Regions from separate parts of the Vibrio taketomensis genome, predicted to be linked through region 1. Evidence: predicted binding sites of a transcription regulator. Region 1 holds the regulator's gene; each other region holds the start of a gene.
What was found. The regulator PurR, encoded in region 1, represses purine synthesis genes. The targets are predictions, from matches to a motif close to TNANGNAAACGTTTNCNTNA.

Region 1 (5,043 bases):
GCTCCGTCTTTGGCTACACCTTGGTTAATGGCGTTAAGCTTATCGCCAAACTTCCCTTGTACCCAGTCTCGTAGAAGAAAACGACTGCTGAGAAAAGCCAGTGTCGCACCAATGGTACTCGCAAAAGATACCAAAAGTAAGCTAGTCCAGAAGCCAAATAGCGCAGCACCTAACAACGTAACAACCGCGGCTCCCGGAATCGAAAACGCAGTGATAGCAACATATATTGCAAAGTATGTGATGGCTGCTAAAACGAAATTTTGCTCGATATAAGCAGCAAGAGCAGCTTGTTGCGCTTTGGCATTTTCTAGCGTGAGTTGATCACCAAATTGGGTGATTAGAAAGGCGATTAATCCTATTAGCAACAGGCCAAAAATCAGTTTCTTGTTCATCTTTGCTCTCCTTATACCTAGCCTGTATTAAGCTTAGTATCTAAATTTGCTGCGTTGATGAAATATAAGAACTTATAAGTCGCGAAAAACTTTCAAAAAAAAGCCAGCGAGATCGCTGGCTAGATTAAGTTAGTGCTGTAAGCGTGCGAGCAATTCCTCTCGGCGGGCTAGGGGGACAACAGACCAATGGGTGCCCTGTATCGCGCCCTCAAGCGACCAAAGAAGCTCGAGGCTAACCTCACTAGTATGAGAGTTACGAATCGCTTTAAACGCCTCTAGAGAGCCAGTTTGATGTAGCTGCTGAACGTCTTCAATGCCTGCTTTTTTAAGCATACGTTCAGTCGCTAGACGTAAATTAGGTAAATCTTTAATACGGGTTGGTTTTGTTTCAGCTTGAGAAGACTTTTCTACTTGCGCTCTGGCATGCGCAGCTCGAGCTATCTCAAGGGCTTTTTCACTGTCGTTATACCATTCTTCACTGAGTGCGAAGTACTTGGTGACAACAGGGAAACCGCGTTTGTGATAAATATAAGGTTCAAAACCCAGTTGCTTAAATTGTTTTCTTAAAGTGCTGTCAGCACGGATATGAAGCTTATTGTGTACGACTAGGGCAAACATGGTTTCGTCTGCGAAAATCCCAAACCCACCAAACATAGAGCGAGATTTAATGCGACCTAGTGGCTCAAATAGCCTCATTGAGTCTTTCAGTATTGGTTTATCCATTCAGTACTTTCTCGGTGTATGTGTATGTTAATACGCCACCAAATCAGGTCCGAGAGAATAGCAGGTAATGCAGGTATCTGGAGGTTAATCAGTTAACGTGTGCATTTCTACCATCGGCAACCCCGCTACCATACAGTCATGTTGAATCATGAATATTTAGGCCGGTGGCTTTGCGTCCCATCTTTTCAGAATGGTTTGCCCTGTGCGTGACTTAATTTGCTTTGCTAAAGATTAAAATACTTCTTGTAAGAAGTATCAGCATACTATGGAAGAATTGTGATCTTAATGCAAGAATAAAGTCTGAAATGTAACATAGCTGATGGTGAGACCATCAGCTATTGTTTTATTAATCATCGAGTTAGTTAATTTTCTTAACCGTAGAGCGCTCAACGATTTCTGGATGCATTTCAAAAACTCGCTTATCGTGTTCTTTATTTTTGATGCGCTCAAGTAGGATTTCAAACGCGTTTTTACCTACACGACGTTTTGGTTGGTGAACCGTTGTTAGCGGTGGAGAGAAGTACTCTGCCAACTCGATGTTGTCGTAACCGATCACCGACATATCTTCTGGAATACGAATGCCTTTTTGCTGTAGGCGACTCATTAGACCAAGTGCCATGGTATCGTTAAAACAGAAAATTGCCGTAGGACGCTTGTCCATTGCAACGATTTGGTCAGCGGCAAGCACGGCAGTGTCACACTCAAAGTTACCTTCAAGAATCCAATCTTCATTAACCGTAAGGTCTGCTTCTGTCATCGCACGTTTAAAGCCTTGAATACGCTCTTGGCAAACGGCTTTTTCGAAGTGACCACTTAAACATGCGATATCTTTGTGACCATGCTCAATGAGGTATTTGGTCGCTAGGTAGCCACCTTCTTCTGAGTTGTCGATGATCTTATCGACTTGAGAGCTCTCTGGGCCCCAGTCCATAACCACTTTAGGAATGTCTTTATGGCGGTCTAGCATTTCGCTCAGTTCTTCGGTTAGGTCTGAACACATTACCAAAATACCGTCGACACGTTTTTCCGCTAGCATGCGAATGTAGTCACGTTGCTTCTCGTAGATACCACCCGTATTACAAAGAATTAGCGTGTAACCTTGGCGGTAGCAGTAGCTCTCAACACCATCAATGACTTCAGAAAAGAACAGGTTAGTTGATTGCGTTACTAGCATACCGATAGTGCGTGTGCTATTACATTTTAGACTGCGAGCGACTGCGCTTGGTGCGTAGTTTAGCTCTGTAACCGCTTCCATTACACGTTCTTGTGTTGCTTCAGCAACAAAGCGCGTTTTATTAATCACGTGCGATACAGTTGTTGTCGATACGCCAGCTAAGCGCGCAACATCTTTTATAGTGGCCATAAGGTATGATCCTATCTATCGCTGCCACATCCGCTATTCACATTATTGGGAATAAATTGGCAGTAAGTATTAGAAATACAAAAACCGCTTGAGAGCAGCGGTTTGTACTTAAGTTATATTAATTTATCGTTTGCGATGACGATTTTAGACCGCATTGACGCTGGTAGCAAATGAAAAACCATCATCGCAGCTTGGGGCGTGTATGCTATTCCGCTTCGCCGGCCAAATAGTTACAGTCGAGTTCAAGGAACGCAACAAGCAATGAAGTGACGGCTGAATAGAAACCAAATGAGTCAAGTGCTTGGCTTTTCGCGGCGAACTTAGGTACCCAATTTAGAATATAACGGCGAATAAACGCCTCTTGTTCAATCAGCGCATCTTCAAAATGGCCTTCTTGCTCAAGCTCGTTAGTGCGAATAATCATATTGCCCAGCAGGTCGAGTTCAATAGCGATATGATCCGCAGGCTCATTCAAACTTTGATTGATTGCCACGCCATGTTCTGCAAGCAGCGCTTCCATTTCTTTGGCTGGCTCATCATGTAGAAGACCTGTTGTGCCGACATACATCGAAGCATATGGCAAAGCAGACTCTTTATCTGATTTCAGGAACAGATCGCAGAAGTCAGCGGCGAGTTCAAGTTGGCCATCTTCACGGTCAATTTGGCGGTTAAGCGCGTCGACTAGGCGATCAACAGATGGTTTAAGGGTTGGGTTTTCGCCTAGGCCAGATAAAAAGCCACGAATTTCAGCGCTTTGGTATTGATCCAATTCAGCTTCGGTCAGCTCTTTGGCAAATAAACTAGAAAACCACCAGTAAATTTCTGCACGCTTTTCGTTAAACGCTTTGAGTTCTTGCATCTAAATAATGCTCCAAGTTTGTGTTCTATTTATATTTTAGCGAAGAAAAATGAATAACGATAATGCCTATTGTGACTAAATGAGTCTTAAAATGGCAAATTGTTAACCGATGAGCTAGGGTTGTCTTGAATCAATAAAAATCATCTTTCTTGATTTTAATGTAATAAATACTAGAAATGTTACGACATATGAATAGAATACAACGGAAATTGATTCCCAATGTAAATAAAGTGGTTTAGATGAGCTATCACGTTTTAGTTGTAGAAGACGACGCAGTGACTCGCAGTAAGCTAGTTGGTTACTTTCAAAATGAAGGTTACACCGTTAGCGAAGCGGAGAGTGGCGAGCAGATGCGCGACACGCTACAAAGTAATTCGATTGACCTAGTAATGCTAGACATCAATCTTCCTGGTGAAGATGGTTTGATGTTGACGCGTGAACTTCGTAGTCAATCGGACATTGGAATTATCCTGGTAACAGGACGCACGGATAGCATTGATAAGATCGTAGGCCTAGAAATGGGCGCAGACGATTATGTAACCAAACCATTCGAGCTTCGTGAATTGTTGGTTCGCGTTAAAAACTTGCTGTGGCGTATTTCTGCCGCGCGTAACGCGGACAGCATGGTTGAGCAAAAAAATGATACCAACATTGTGCGTTTCGGTGAGTGGATGTTTGATATCCAACGCCGTGCATTGAGCCGCAATGGTGAACCGGTAAAATTGACAAAAGCAGAATACGAATTGTTAGTCGCACTTTCTTCATACCCGAACCAAGTGCTAAGTCGCGAGCGTATTTTGAATATGATCAGCCACCGTGTCGATGCGCCGAATGACCGTACGATTGATGTACTGATTCGTCGTATGCGCGCGAAGATGGAATTTGATCCGAAGAATCCACAGATTTTTGTGACGGTTCATGGCGAAGGCTACATGTTCGCTGGTGATTAGTCGCTAAGCATCAATAAAAAAACCGAAGCTAATGCTTCGGTTTTTTTATGTCTAATTCGCTATCAGCGTAGCGTTATACTCGGCTTTCAGAGGCTTCAATGCTTTTCTCTTCGTAGTCAGAAACCCAATTACGTAGCGATTGCCAAATACGGCCTAGTGTTTCATGCCAGTATTGCTCGGTTTGCTCTAGGTAAATCGCTTTCGGAGTGTATTTACTCCAGAATTGATGAATCTCGTTTTGCGCTAAGTAGTTGGTCGGCGCTGGGTAAGGGTCAAGGCCTGCAGAATGGAACTCGTTCAACGCGCGCTGCATGTGGCTCGCTGAAGTCACTAACACCACTTGTTTACGTTTAACGAATGCAGCAGCTTGGCGCGCTTCTTCCCATGTGTCTTTGGCGGTTTCTAGCAAAATAATGTCAGATTTTGATACGCCCAAGGCAAGTGCCACTTTGGCCATCATGCGAGCATTGCTCACTTCTGTACCGCCCGAGTAGCCAGACAAAATCAATTTAGAGCCAGGATAAATGCGCATGATGCGAATTCCTTCCGCCAAACGCATTAATGCCGTGCGGCTCAACTCTGATGTTGGTGGGATTTCATCATCAACAACATGCCCACTGCCCAACACCATCACATAATCAATCGATTTGTCGACAGGCAAAAAGGTCGTGAACTGGCGCTCTAGTGGCATCAGTAAGCGTGATGTGACCGGTTGGAATGATACGAGGAAAATACCAATAAAAGAGAACAGCACCA
Region 2 (5,043 bases), 870 kb from region 1:
ACGTTTTGGTTGGGGCAAGATTATAACCGAAAAGGTTTGCGCTGGCGAGTATGGCGACAATAACAATTCAATTGCTTAGCACTAATATCGGGACTATAGCTGCGACTGTGCTACTATCTCAGGGTTAATTTTCAGCAGATATAGACAGGAAAATTCGATGATCTACAGTATGACGGCCTATGCGCGCAAAGAGCTTAAAGGCACTTGGGGTACAGCCGTATGGGAAATCCGCAGCGTAAACCAACGCTACCTAGAAACTTACTTCCGCCTACCGGAACAATTCCGTGGTTTAGAACCAGTACTGCGCGAGCGTTTTCGCCAACGTCTAGCACGCGGTAAAGTGGAATGTCACTTACGCTTTGAGGCGAATCCCTCAGCAAAAGGCGAGCTAACCATCAATGAAACTCTTGCTAGTCAGGTAATCAAAGCGGCTGAGCAAGTGATGCACATGACGGGTGAATTAAGCCGCATTAATCCATTCCAAGTCATGCAGTGGCCTGGCGTGATGGAAACGCCAGAACAAGATATGGATGCCATCAACAAAGACCTATTAGCAGGTTTTGATGAGGCACTTTCTGAGTTCATCGATGCACGTGGCCGTGAAGGTGACAACATGAAGGCATTGATTGAGCAGCGCCTAACAGCCATTACGGATGAAGTGGTAAAAGTGCGTGCCCGCATGCCAGAAATTCTTACTTGGCAACGTGAGCGCCTACTGAATAAATTTGAAGAAGCAAAAATTGAGCTTGATGCTTCACGTGTAGAGCAAGAGCTGATTCTTCTAGCGCAAAAATCTGATGTTGCTGAAGAACTCGACCGCCTAGATTCTCACGTAAAAGAAGCGTTGGCCGTAATGAAAAAAGGTGGCGCATGCGGCCGTAAGCTTGATTTCATGATGCAAGAGTTTAACCGTGAATCAAATACGCTTGCATCAAAATCAATCAGTACAGATATCACCGCATCGGGTGTTGAACTAAAAGTACTGATCGAGCAAATGCGCGAACAGATCCAGAATATCGAGTAAGCATTTACTCTCTATAAACGTAAAAATCCCCGCATTGCGGGGATTTTTTTATGTTATTCATTACTCATCTTTTTCCGATGTTTTGCCATCAATATATGGCCAATAATGGTGGCCAACGCGAATCAACAAAGTCGCAGCAGCAAGAATAAACGCCGCCAACGAGAGCCACACGATCATCACCGAATCGAGCTCTTTCATCCCCAATGTGATGTAACGAGCAATCGCCATCATCGCGATATAGATTGGATAACGCACTGGGATCTTACCGTTCATCACAAACTGCCCCACCATGGCGAGCACTTCAAGATAAATGAACATCAGGAGAATATCTTCCAGCATTACTCTCTTTTGCACATAGATATGTACAAATTCTTCTACCATCGCCCACACGGTCGCTAGTGTGATCGCAACCAACAGTACGGCTTCAAGAAGATGGAAAAGGCGGAGAAAAGGTCGACTAAACGAAGGAGGTAAATGAGAAGGCATGGTTACTATTCCACTTTCTTATTATTGATTTTAATAATAGTACCATGGAATAGGTGGATTCAATGCCCCCACGTCAGTAGGAGCATTGAATTGAACGAATACTTACAGCAACACTAAGTAAGTTAAGAACACCAATGATAGGCCGTAAATGACTGGGTGCACTTCTTTCGCACGTCCTGCCACTACCATTGAGAAGCAATAGCTAATAAAGCCCATCGCCATACCGTTCGCTGGTGAGAAGCTCAGTACCGTGAACATAATGGTAAAGAACGCGGCAATACGTGATTCTTTATGCTCCCAGTTAATTTTACCTAGGCGACCAATCATGTAGATACCAACCACTACCATTGCCGGCGCCACCATCGCCGCAGAGAAAACTGAGAACAATGGGTACAAGAATAGTGATAGAGCAAATAGAATCGCTACCATTACCGCAGCAAGACCAGTCTTAGCCCCTTGCGAAGAGGCAATGCCCGATTCCGAGAACGCGGTAATAGAGGTCGAACCAAGAACCGCACCGATCACTGTACCACCCGCATCTGCCACCAACGCAGAACGTGCGTTTGGCACTTTACCGTCGTCATCGATAATACCCGCATCACGGCCTACGCCGACAATAGTGCTTAAACCATCGAAAAAGTCGACAATCAAGAAAATCACTACGATAAATAGCAAATCAAACCATTTGTCTGCGGTTAAATTCGATATTTCAAACACTGCGCCAAAGCTGCCTTCCAAGCTTGGTGGCATCGAGAATAGCTGTTCTGGAATTGGGGCATTATTGGTACCCATCAGCATGTCAGCAAGAATGGTCAGAATGATCGCAGAAATAAACGAGATAAACGTCGCCAGTTTGATATCACGAATCATACAACCTAGCGCGATAAAGATACTGATGTAAGCAATCAGAACTTGAGGATTAGAAATATCACCCATGCTGACCAAAATGATGGGATTGGAAACGATGATGCCAGCATTTTTTAGGCCTAAGAATGCAATAAACATCCCGAGCGAAACGGTGATCGCCAATTTAAGATCTTCAGGAATCGATTCAATCAGCGTTTTACGAATATTGCTTAGCGACAGAATCAAATACACCACGCCCGATAGGAAGATACCAAATAGCGCTTCATTCCAAACCAGTGCGACAGAGCCACTTAATAGCAAACCTTTAAAGAAGCCATTCATACTCATGCCTGGCGCAAGCATGACTGGGTAGTTACCCCAAATGCCCATAATCAGTGTCGCAATCGCTGCAGATAGTGCGGTAGCGGTAAAAACTGCACCTTTATCCATTCCCGGAATACCACCCAAAATCGCTGGGTTGACCGCCAGAATATAAGTCATCGCTAGGAAAGTAATAAAACCGGCATATAGCTCAGTGCTAATGGTGGTTTTGCGCTCAGAGAGTTTAAAAGTAGAGTCCAGCAAGCTGGTCGTCTTACTTTGCTTAAGGGTTGTTTCGAGACTCACTATGTAACCTTTACAACTTAAATTTTCGTGAATAGGCACACATGCTGAAATAAAGAAAATTCTCGCTACGAACTTAAAATTTTAGTCACGAAAGCAAGAACTTACTGTAGTCACCAAGATAGGCTCGGTGGTAGAAACACTCAGTCCAATTCACTGAGAATATACAGCACGTAAACGTTTGCGCGCATTGTATGCATCTAGAGTAAAAGTTCAATCCTTTTTCAACAATATTGACGATAAAAAGCAAACGTTTGCCTAAAGCGCGAGGCATAGTCAACTAGCAATAATCAACTTATTGCTTATCGACATTAAGATATTTCCACTAAATTAACGGGATAGCGCGCGGAAAGATTGTAAGATCGTAATTCCCATGGTGTGAGCGTTGTTTTCCTTGTGATGATCCTTGTGATCGTGCTACTCTTCGCCTCCATTTTTCTGACCTATTTTTCACCAATCGCGTGATAGTTCTCGGTCAGTGCTATCTTTAAACTGTCGACTTTTCTCGACACCATCCAACCAAATGTGGAACGTTACATATGGGCAAAGGTACTCTATATATCGTCTCGGCACCGAGCGGCGCTGGTAAATCTAGCTTGATCTCAGCGATGCTGGAAACCAATCCAACATACGCGATGAAAGTATCTGTGTCTCACACTACGCGCGGCATGCGCCCGGGTGAGCAAGATGGTGTGCACTACCACTTTGTGCAAAAAGAGCTGTTTGAAGAGCTAATCGAAAAAGGCCAGTTCCTAGAATACGCAGAAGTATTTGGTAACTACTACGGCACTTCTCGAGTATGGATTGAAGAAAATCTAGACAAAGGTATCGACGTATTTCTTGATATCGATTGGCAAGGTGCGCGTCAAATCCGTGAACAAATGCCACAAGCAAAAAGCATCTTTATTCTACCACCATCAAATGGTGAGCTAGAACGCCGCCTAAACACGCGTGGTCAAGATAGCGAAGCCGTGATTGCAAAACGCATGGCGGAAGCGAAATCAGAGATTTCTCATTATGACGAATACGACTATGTAATCGTCAATGATGAATTTGACAATGCACTGATGGACTTTAAAGCCATCATTCGTGCAGAAAGATTGAAGCAAGATAAACAAGCTGCTAAATATAAAGGCATGCTTGATGCTCTATTGGCTGAGTAAGGATCTCCCAAAAGCCATTCACCGATGAGAAAACGCTTTGGCTAGAATAAAAGCGCTGAAGCCTGTATAATTTCTCGTCATTCAAAAATTTAGTTAACTATTTGGAGTCCTCATGGCACGCGTAACTGTTCAAGACGCTGTTGAAAAAGTTGGCAACCGTTTCGACCTAGTACTGATTGCGGCTCGCCGCGCTCGTCAAATGCAAACTGGCGGTAAAGATTCACTAGTGCCAGAAGAGAACGATAAACCAACGGTTATCGCTCTACGCGAAATCGAAGAAGGTCTGATCACGAAAGAAATCCTTGATGCACGTGAGCGTCAAGAGCAACAAGAGCAAGAAGCAGCTGAACTGGCAGCAGTTAGCAGCATCGCTCACGGTCGCTAATCAGACTTTCTCTACAACCATCTTCTAGGCGTTAAGTTTGTATCTATTCGACAGCCTCAAAGACGTTGCCCAAGAGTACCTTACAGAGCCTCAAATAGAGGCTCTGCGTCAATCTTATGTGGTAGCGAAAAATGCCCACGAAGGGCAGACCCGCTCTAGCGGGGAACCTTATATTATCCATCCTGTAGCCGTTTCTCGTATTTTGGCGGAAATGCGCCTCGACCTCGAAACTCTACAAGCCGCTCTTTTGCATGACGTAATCGAAGATTGCGATGTCAGCAAAGAAGATCTGGAGCAACAATTTGGTCATGCTGTGGCTGAATTGGTGGATGGTGTATCTAAGCTCGACAAGCTGAAATTTCGTGACCGTAAAGAAGCGCAAGCGGAAAACTTCCGCAAAATGGTGCTTGCCATGGTGCAAGACATTCGCGTTATTCTGATCAAACTTGCCGACCGTACTCACAACATGCGAACGCTTGGTGCTTTGCGCCCCGATAAAAAGCGTCGTATAGCCC
Region 3 (5,043 bases), 250 kb from region 1:
AATGTTTACCCAGATTACACCGCGACTGTGCATGGCGATATCCATAAAACATGGAAAGAAACAGAAACTCGCTGTCGTAAATTAGCGTCTGCGTTATCAAAACAGGGTATCGGTGAGGGTGATACGGTATCTGTGATTGCGCCAAATCTGCCAGAGCTGTTTGAAATGCATTTTGGTGTGCCGATGTGTGGAGCGGTTCTGAATGCGATTAACACTCGCTTAGATGCGGATGCGATCGCGTTTATTTTTCAGCACGCTGAAAGTAAGGTCGTGATTGTTGATAAAGAGTTCACAGCGGTGGTTAAGAAGGCGTTAAAGATGATTGCTCATCGCCCGCTGGTGATTTCGATCGACGATCCACTCTTCAATGAGGGGGAGTTAATCAATGAATTGACCTACGAGGAGTTTATTCTTGATGGTGACCCTGAATTTGAATACTGGCCACCAAATGATGAATGGCAAGCGATTTCCCTAAATTACACGTCAGGGACGACGGGTAATCCAAAAGGCGTGGTTTATCATCACCGCGGTGCCCATCTCAACGCCGTGAGCAATGTGATGTCGTGGGGTATGAATGCTCATCCAGTCTATTTGTGGACGCTGCCAATGTTTCACTGTAACGGTTGGTGTTTCCCTTGGACTATAGCGGCTGTCGCTGGGGTGAGTGTGAGTTTGCGTCATGTGCGTGCAGAGGCAATTTTTGATTCGATCAAAACCAACAAAGTGACGCACTTTTGTGCCGCACCAATTGTACTCAATATGATGAACAACGTTGATATCGACCTAAAGGCAGATATTAATCATCAGATTAAAGCCATGACAGCAGGTGCTGCGCCGCCAGCGACAGTCATTGAAGGTATGGAAGCTCTCGGTATTGAAGTCACTCACGTCTACGGGTTAACGGAAACCTTTGGCCCTTGTGTGGTGTGTGATTGGCAGCGGAGTTGGGACGGCTTGAACAATACTGAACGTGCTCGTATGAAAGCGCGTCAAGGTGTTCGCGCACCAATGCAAGGTGAGTTAATGGTTGCCGACCCAATTACATTAAAGCCTGTCGCTAAAGACGGTAAAGAAATGGGTGAGATTTTCCTGCGCGGTAATATTGTCATGAAAGGCTACCTGAAAAACCCAAGTACTACCGATGAGTCACTTGCAGAAGGTTGGTTCCATACAGGTGACGTGGCGGTTTGGCACGAAGATAACTACATCGAGATCAAAGATCGTTCCAAAGACATCATCATCTCTGGTGGTGAAAACATCTCAAGTATTGAGATAGAGGACGTGCTTTATCGACATCCAGATATTGAAGAAGTGGCCGTGATCGCGATGTCAGATGAAAAGTGGGGAGAGGTTCCATGTGCGTTCGTTAAAACGAAAGGGGCAGCAGCCTTAACCCAAGATGAGCTGATTGCTTTTTGTCGTAGCCAGATGGCGCATTTTAAAGTGCCGAAGAAATTTATCTTTACTGCACTGCCTAAAACGTCGACAGGTAAAGTACAAAAATATGTGTTGCGTGACCGAGTGAACGAATAGCATACAGAGTTGTGTTTTGTCGTTATGTTGAGAGTTATCTCGTTGAGATAACTCTTTTTTATAATCAGCAGGTAAAAAGCGGCGTTCATAATTCACATTGTTTACAGCGTGACTTTCCAGTCAGTAAACGTGAGATTTTGTAGCGGTGACGCGCAAACAGGGTGTAGCAGGCGTTAGCGAAGGGTCGAATAAGTGGCCAGCGCAGCATTTTTAAATAGTGCTTGGTTCCGGTCAATTGCCAAAGATAGACGTTCGCATCAACCGCAAGTCGCAAATTACCCTTGTCATCAATAACGTGAAGTAATCTGCGACTCTCTTCTACAGAAATGGAAGGGTGATGCTTCATTGCTTCAGCGTTGAGTACGTTCACAAATTTTGCGTGTGTGCCGAGGTGGTATTTTAGTGACGTCATCTCTTTCACACAGAGTGGGCATGAAGCGTCGTAGAAAATGGTTACTTTGTTCAAAACATCATTCCTTTCACATACATGCCAGTTACTTACGCGGCGGGCGCTACTCTGATCAAATAAAGCCCGATTTTAATACTAGCGTGAAGAAAACCAGCGTCGTAGTGACGCTGGCTTACGTGAAACGAATGACGGTCACCGATAGTGTCGTTAGTGGCTAAAACGGATTCGAGTCGCGTGGTTGCTGTCTAATTTTAGCTGGTCAAAGTTATCAAGCTGATGATGTTTGATCAGTGCGCGTAGATTGTCGACGTAAGCTTCGCCACGTGTGGAGTAGTGCGACAAGGCTGCAACCAGTCGGTATCCATTTAAGTTCTGTTGCTCGCGAAGCTGTTTACGAAGTTGCCACAACTGTTCATAAGCGCGCGTAGTATTGAGGTTGTGGATATAACTTGCTGTACCAGCGTATAGGTTGTCAAACGCGGCAACTTTTACGTGACCGCCAGGAGTTGTAAGGTATTTACCACCGTGAGCAGGAAGATGTTCTCCGTATAAACTGTTGCCTTTCACCGCGAAATGACTGGTGCCCCAACCACTTTCATCAATACCTTGCGCAAGCACCATACCGATCGGAATAATATCGACTTGTAGCAATAGATCTCCGATATTGTTGGTCTTGACGTCATAAGAATGCATCAGGTTCTCTACCCAAGCTTGTTCAGCTTCTGTCCAAGCGGATTTTGGCTTGCTTTCTAACGCTTTTAACTCATTTCTGACTAATAGAATTTGGTTATTCACCGCTTTTACTGTTGGCAGCAGTAGGCGGATAAATCCTGTAGTTTTCTCTTCTACTGGCAAATTATTCAAATCATTAGGCAGATTTTCAACAAAGTAGCTAGGAACAGTTTTGTCAGCAGTAACCAGTTTTAGTTGGTAGTTATGCTGTTTAAAATCAGCAATGAGCTGCTCAGCAGAGCTCAGTTCTTGGACTTTAATATGAGGGTAGGGAGCGCTAATTTGTTCCGGAGAGGCAGGCAACGTTGAGGCTGCATGCGTTGAGCATGAAAACAAAAAAAGACATAAGAGCGTTTTAGCATGTGATTGTAAAAGTGAGGACATCAATATCCCTCCTAAAAGTTGTTATAGCCAAGTGACTCAGAGCTTTGATTATATAAGCCTAATTGCATTTTGTTTGCCATATTATGCGATCAAATCTTAGCTCTAAGATTTCAGTGGCATTGATTTATCGCGGTAAATGGTCATTTTTTTATCGAACGGACGCAATTCCTCAGTTTTTACGCAAGTGACCATTGTCACATTCTCATAGAGTCACTATACTCCGCGCGATTAGGAACGTAATCGTTTTCCTAATCAGCTTTCAAACGGCTGCAAAATGGATACTTGCCCCAAGGAACAGGGCCCAGCGTAACTGTGAGCGTTTACGGGCCATAAATCCGCTATCGGGCAAGACAACATTTTGCGATGTTGCCTGCACTCGTGCGCGTCTAATTTTTGGTTCGCTTTAAATTCAGATAGTTAGCACAGATACATAGCAAGGTAACATAATGCAAATCATCTACAGCTTAGCGGGCATCTTAGCGATTTTAGCGTGTGCATATGCACTTTCAGATAGTCGTAAAAGCATCAATTGGCGCACAATTCTCGGTGCATTTACTCTTCAAGCAGGTTTCGCCGCTTTGGTGCTGTACTTTCCGCTTGGCCAGTCTCTATTAGGCGCAATTAGTAACGGTGTTTCAGGCCTTTTGTCGTTTGCTGACGAGGGTATTGGTTTCGTTTTTGGTGACTTAGCGAAGGGCAACTTCATTTTCGCAATTCGCGTTCTACCGTTGATTGTTTTCCTATCAGCCATTATTTCTCTACTTTATTACCTTGGTGTGATGCAAAAGCTAATCTTAGTGATTGGTGGCGGTATTGCGCGTCTTCTGGGTACATCAAAAGTGGAATCGTTGGCCGCAACGAGCAACATCTTCCTTTCAATGTGCGAAGCTTCGCTGGTGGTACGCCCATTCTTGCCGCAAATGACGCGCTCTGAATTGTTTGCTGTAACGGTTGGCGGCATGGCATCGGTAGCCGGCTCAGTGTTGGGTGGTTATGCCGCACTAGGCATTGAACTAAAATACCTCATCGCGGCAAGCTTTATGGCAGCGCCGGGCGGTCTTTTGATGGCAAAAATGATGGTGCCAGAGCGTGAAGTTTCAGCTGCGCAACAAGAGATTAAGCTAGAGAAAAGCACCGATAGCAACATGGTTGACGCATTGGCAACAGGTGCGATGAATGGTGTAAAAGTTGCGGTTGCGGTCGGTACGATGCTGATTGCGTTTGTCAGTGTGATCGCAATGATCAACGCAGGTTTTGAAGCAGTAGGTGCTCTATTCGGCATTGAAAACCTGACGCTACAAACGATTTTTGGTTACATCTTTGCACCACTAGCGTTGTTTGCTGGTATCTCAATGGATGACGTGTTTACAGCGGCGGCGTTGATTGGTCAGAAAACAGTATTGAATGAGTTTGTTGCCTTCCTTGATTTTGTGAGCGTGCGCGATACATTGTCTGCTCACAGCCAAGTGATCATTACCTTTGCACTTTGCGGTTTTGCAAACATCGGCTCAATTGCGATTTCACTAGGTTCGATTGGCGCAATGGCTCCAGAGCGTCGTCAAGAAGTTGCGAAGTTAGGTGTACGTGCAGTTATTGCCGCGACACTTGCAAATATGATGAGCGCTGCGCTAGCTGGTTTGTTTATTGCTCTGTAATCGTCAGTGCTGATTCAGCTCAGAAGCCCGCCATTGAGCGGGCTTTTTTGTATCTGGCGTTTAGGAGATTGAGATAAACAGCGCCTAGGCGCAAATTATCGATATGTTGATTAGAAAATTTCAGCATCAGAATAGAAAGTCCAACCGCATTTCTCCGAAGACTAAAGGGCAATGAAGTAACGAATAATTATCTCGGTACACAAATTTTACAGATAGTCCATAGGTTGTGACTCAAAATGGTAAAAATAGAGTAAATAGTTTATTTTTTTGTAAAGAAAGGCTTCAATCCAAAGTATTAGTGAAAATATACAATGTGAGATCGATATCACG
Region 4 (5,043 bases), 1.3 Mb from region 1:
TGTCCATGTGTGGGTATGGTTCTTTAAATAGACCACACTCAAGACCGGCATGAATTACCATGATGTTTGGCTTACGACCATAGATGTTCTCATACAGATCGCGGAAGACATGCATGATTTCTGAATCTGCGTCAGGCTTCCAGCCAGGGTATGCGCCGCTGAATTTGATTTCAGCACCGGCCAGTTGAGCAACAGAGGTTAGCGTGCTTTCTACTTGTTGGCGACCTGAGTCAATCAGAGAACGAATCAAACAAAGGATAGTCACTTTATCTGCATCAGTCGTGATAACACCAACGTTTAGTGATGTTTCAACCACGCCTTGAATATCATCGCTCATACGTACAACGCCATTTGGTAGCGCATTTAGCGTTGCAATCAAGCGTTGCTGAGTTGCTTGAGTGAATACGCCATCGTTAACAGCAACGTCTTGATTGAATGTCACGATATCGGTTTCAACTCGACCTAGTTCAGCGCGCAATAGATCTGTGTAGAATTCAAATAACTCGGCAAGTTTTGCCTCGTTCGCGGCTGGAACAGCAACAGTCACAAATGCTTCACGAGGAATAGCGTTACGTAAGCTGCCTCCACGGAATTCCACCAAGCGTAGGTCTAGCTCTTGTGCGTGACCAGCTAGGAAGCGAGCAAGAAGCTTGTTCGCATTACCACGACCAGTGTGAATGTCACAGCCTGAGTGACCACCTTTTAGACCTTTTAGAATCAGTTGACGTGTGGTGTAACCTGCAGGGATTGCTTCACGCTCAACAGCGACAGTCAGTTCACCATCAATACCGCCAGCACAACCCATGTAGACTTCACCTTCTTGCTCTGAGTCTGTATTAAGAAGGATGTCACCTTCTAACCAACCCGCCTCAAGGCCAAATGCACCAGTCATGCCTGCTTCTTCATCAATCGTTAGCAGAACTTCAATTGGACCGTGTTTGATATCAGTAGATGCAAGCACTGCCAAGCAAGATGCCATACCCATACCGTTATCTGCGCCGAGCGTAGTGCCTTTCGCTGTAACCCATTCACCATCTACATATGGTTGGATTGCGTCAGTCGTGAAGTCATGTTGTGTGTCTTCATTTTTTTGCGGCACCATGTCTATGTGCGCTTGTAGTACCACACCTTTTTTGTTTTCCATGCCTGGTGTCGCTGGTTTTTTGATAAATACGTTACCAGTAGGATCGCGGCGAACATCTAGACCTTGCTCTTGTGCCCAGCTAACAATGTATTGCGCTAGCGCTTCTTCATGTTTTGATGGGTGAGGGATAGAACAAATTTTGTCAAAGAACTGCCAAAGTGGAGCAGGTGATAATTTACTGATTTCAGAATGGAATTCAGACACGGATGACTCCTTAAAATACTAAAGACCAGAGTATATTGAAGTGATAACTGCCACGGATGGCATGAAATACTAGGGTTGGTCTACAAAATTAGAAGAAGCTAGCATATCACTCTCCTTTATTAGTGAGTAGGGGATAAAGACGATTTGTTACAGCTTTATTGTTGAAATCTTGCCGGCGGTGCTTAGCCAATCGTGTGCCCAATCGTGTGCGTATGGTTTTGTTGTGATTGGTCGTAAAACGTTCTGAAAATGTAATTTACTTACAGAATAAGCTTGATCTAGATCATTTTTAAGAAAAGTGTGACTTTTATCATCAATGCTATTGTAATTTTATTTCTTTAGGGTATATTTGCACCAACTTCGTTATTCGAAGGAAAAAATGCTCAAAGGATGAGTCCGATTTATCGCCTCCAAGGAACCGAGAAATCAACGTTTTGTTTAATTGCATTGATTTAAAAGGTGATAGCATGAAAGGTTTACCAAGTGCAATGTTCTGGATAAACAGCTCTGTTTATACTAGTAATTTTGTATACCCAACAAGCTTTGGCTACTAAGTTTTAGTTTGTTTCGAACAGTTTTGTTCACCCCCTATTTTTAGAATTTTTTACAGCAGCCTGTTTTTTGCTGACATGATTCAACCGCCACTCAAATTGAGTGGCGTTTTTTATCTGCAGTTTGATGATTTGAGCAAAATTCCTCTTCAAATCCTACCGAGGCAGAGATATTTCGCTTTGCTTGACCATATTCCACGCTTTTCTTTGGCCACTTCGAGTCAAATTACCTTGAAAATTTATTACATCGCTCGCTAAATCTACAATTTTATGCTTGCAACGAATTTAATCTTATTTGTTGAAAATAAAGAAAATATTTGTTTGATTCGAATGATGTTTTGCAAGGGATGAAAAATTTGAAAGAAAATATAACTTAGAGTGATAATTCTATCTAGAATTTGCTTTTTGATAACTCTATAATCCGTGCCAATCGATTACGCAAACGTTTACTTAATTTTCCAATAGGATTCAATCATGCTCGAAAAACTGTTCAAGCTCAGCGAAAACGGCACGAACGTAAAAACTGAGCTCGTCGCGGGTATTACTACCTTTTTGACGATGGCTTACATCATCTTTGTTAACCCTGCAATGTTGGCTGATGCTGGCATGGATAAGGGTGCAGTGTTTGTTGCTACCTGTCTTGCTGCTGCTATTGGCTGTTTTGTTATGGGTATCGTGGCGAACTACCCAATCGCTTTGGCTCCGGGTATGGGTCTTAACGCATTCTTCACTTACGGTGTTGTTTTGGGCATGGGGCATACTTGGCAAGTTGCGTTGGGCGCAGTTTTTGTGTCTGGTTTGCTATTTATGGCATTGAGTGTTTTTAAAGTCCGTGAATGGATCATTAACTCGATTCCACTGTCACTGCGTACAGGTATTTCTGCCGGTATCGGTTTGTTCCTTGCATTCATCGGCTTGCAAAATGCGGGTATTGTAGTGGATAACCCAGCAACACTGGTTAGTCGTGGTGATATCACTAGCCTTAAGCCTGCGCTAGCAGCACTGGGTTTCTTTTTAACAATAGCGCTTGTTTATCGTGGCGTTCGCGGTGCAGTTTTAATTGCCATTCTTATCATCACTGCGATCGGTATTGTGGTGGGTGATGTTCAGTACGGCGGCATCATGTCTACACCTCCAAGCATCGCACCAACATTTATGCAAATGAACATTGCTGACGTATTTGAAGTTGGCATGATCACGGTTGTATTTGCGTTCCTATTTGTCGACTTGTTCGATACCGCAGGTACTTTGGTGGGAGTTGCGACTAAAGCAAACTTAATGACTGAAGACGGTAAGTTACCTCGTCTAAGTAAAGCGCTATTGGCTGACTCAACAGCAACGTCAGTGGGTGCAATGCTAGGTACTTCGAGCACGACATCATTTGTTGAATCAACAGCAGGTGTTGCTGCTGGTGGTCGCACTGGTCTAACGGCAGTGGTTGTAGGCGTACTATTCTTATTAGCGCTATTCTTTGCTCCGCTAGCGGGCATGATCCCAGCATATGCGACGGCAGGTGCACTGTTCTACGTTGCAATTCTAATGATGTCTGGTTTGGTAAGCGTTGATTGGCGTGACCTAACAGAAGCGGCGCCAGTGGTTGTAACGTGTTTGCTGATGCCACTGACATACTCGATTGCAGAAGGTATTGCGTTTGGCTTTATCTCTTACGCGGCAATCAAATTGCTAAGTGGTAAAGGTCGTGAAGTATCGATCAGTGTATGGTGTCTATCCGCGCTATTTATTCTTAAATACCTAGCAATGTAGTAGGTAGATTCCACTAACCAATTGACGATTAGTGGAATTAAGTCATTTATCGGGAGCGAAAGCCATAGTGGAACTGTCTACTATGGCTTTTTTTATAGTTGGTATTGTTACGCTGTTTAGGTAGAATAATCGTTTGCGTAGCTTCTGTCCCCGTATAGCTGTTCGCTTTCTGCTGGTTGCTGTATGAACGCTAATTTGGCGTATCAGCGGGACGTAAAACTTTCAAATAATTAGGTTACTACAATGAGTAAAAAATTCGTTATCACTTGGGACACCATGCAGAATTACTGCCGTCAATTGGCAGAAAAACAAATGCCTGCTGAACAATGGAAAGGTATTTGGGCGGTTAGCCGTGGTGGTCTAGTTCCTGGCGCAATCCTTGCGCGTGAACTGGGTATTCGTTACGTAGATACCATCTGTATCTCAAGCTACGACCACGATCACCAACGTGATATGAGTGTACTAAAAGCGCCAGAAGGTGATGGTGAAGGTTACCTAATCGTAGAAGACCTAGTAGATAGCGGTGATACTGCACGTAAACTGCGTGAAATGTACCCGAAAGCAAAACTGATTGCGGTTTGTGCTAAACCATCAGGTGCTGCACTGCTGGACGAATACGTGGTTGATATCGCTCAAGACACATGGATTGAGCAACCATGGGATACAACTGTTCAGTACGTTGAGCCTATCAATCGCAAGCAGAAATAAAGTTTGCAGATATTCAAAGATGACCCGCAAGGGTCATTTTTTTTACCTATTCGTTATTTATGGTGTGAATTCATAATACGGTAAGCCATGAATTGCCTTCTCTGTTATTGCTGATTAGGTTTATTATGATTACGAATGTCTTAGTTAGGTAGCACCATGTCAGAAACAGATAACACCAACCTCTCTGAAACTCTTTTTGTGAAACATAAACAAGCTAAAGAAACGTCAGAGTTAACGCGTTACATGCCAACCAACCAAGAGTTGCTGGATGAAATGCGTGAGAAAGGGCAATCCAACTGGTACCGCAATTTACATCGTCTGCAATGGTCATGGCAGGGTATCGACCCGATTGAAATGGAAGAAGTGTTAGCGAGGATTGCTGGCTCACAACACTCTCGTACGCATGATAAATGGCTCGACACGGTAATGGGTTATCACAGTGGCAACTGGACTTATGAGTGGACCAAACTGGGTATGGAGCACCAAAAAAAAGGGCATGAATTAGTCGGCGATGAGGGGGCGAATGAACTGTTTACCGCCTCACTGTGTTTTAGTATTGCTGGTTACCCACACCTCAAAAATGACAATCTTGCACTTCAAGCGCAAACCCTAGCCACTAAGGCTTATAATGATGCTGCTAAGAAAACGCAATTTGTTATTAAACGTATCGAA

Region 2: the regulator PurR is predicted to act here: its motif matches at 3,223-3,242, upstream of Vt282_RS00540 (NCS2 family permease).
Region 3: the regulator PurR is predicted to act here: its motif matches at 3,291-3,310, upstream of Vt282_RS05825 (NupC/NupG family nucleoside CNT transporter).
Region 4: the regulator PurR is predicted to act here: its motif matches at 2,334-2,353, upstream of Vt282_RS10735 (NCS2 family permease).

The regions. Positions count from the first base shown of each region.
Region 1 is NZ_AP019649.1:988,542-993,584, forward strand. Features, by position in the region: gene Vt282_RS04595 (TVP38/TMEM64 family protein) at 1-392, opposite strand, end outside; gene Vt282_RS04600 (TfoX/Sxy family DNA transformation protein) at 522-1,115, opposite strand; cyclic di-GMP riboswitch class I at 1,228-1,325, opposite strand; gene purR (HTH-type transcriptional repressor PurR) at 1,474-2,478, opposite strand; gene torD (molecular chaperone TorD) at 2,684-3,337, opposite strand; gene torR (two-component system response regulator TorR) at 3,577-4,287, shown strand; gene elyC (envelope biogenesis factor ElyC) at 4,361-5,043, opposite strand, start outside.
Region 2 is NZ_AP019649.1:115,185-120,227, reverse strand. Features, by position in the region: gene Vt282_RS00550 (YicC/YloC family endoribonuclease) at 158-1,024, shown strand; gene Vt282_RS00545 (phosphate-starvation-inducible protein PsiE) at 1,085-1,510, opposite strand; gene Vt282_RS00540 (NCS2 family permease) at 1,613-2,983, opposite strand; purine riboswitch at 3,071-3,170, opposite strand; gene gmk (guanylate kinase) at 3,520-4,143, shown strand; gene rpoZ (DNA-directed RNA polymerase subunit omega) at 4,256-4,528, shown strand; gene spoT (bifunctional GTP diphosphokinase/guanosine-3',5'-bis pyrophosphate 3'-pyrophosphohydrolase) at 4,566-5,043, shown strand, end outside.
Region 3 is NZ_AP019649.1:1,241,373-1,246,415, forward strand. Features, by position in the region: gene Vt282_RS05810 (acyl-CoA synthetase) at 1-1,533, shown strand, start outside; gene Vt282_RS05815 (thiol-disulfide oxidoreductase DCC family protein) at 1,619-1,999, opposite strand; gene Vt282_RS05820 (glucosaminidase domain-containing protein) at 2,150-3,058, opposite strand; gene Vt282_RS05825 (NupC/NupG family nucleoside CNT transporter) at 3,505-4,713, shown strand.
Region 4 is NZ_AP019649.1:2,325,292-2,330,334, reverse strand. Features, by position in the region: gene Vt282_RS10740 (aminoacyl-histidine dipeptidase) at 1-1,348, opposite strand, end outside; gene Vt282_RS10735 (NCS2 family permease) at 2,374-3,663, shown strand; gene gpt (xanthine phosphoribosyltransferase Tet(34)) at 3,907-4,371, shown strand; partial or broken gene frsA (esterase FrsA) at 4,528-5,043, shown strand, end outside.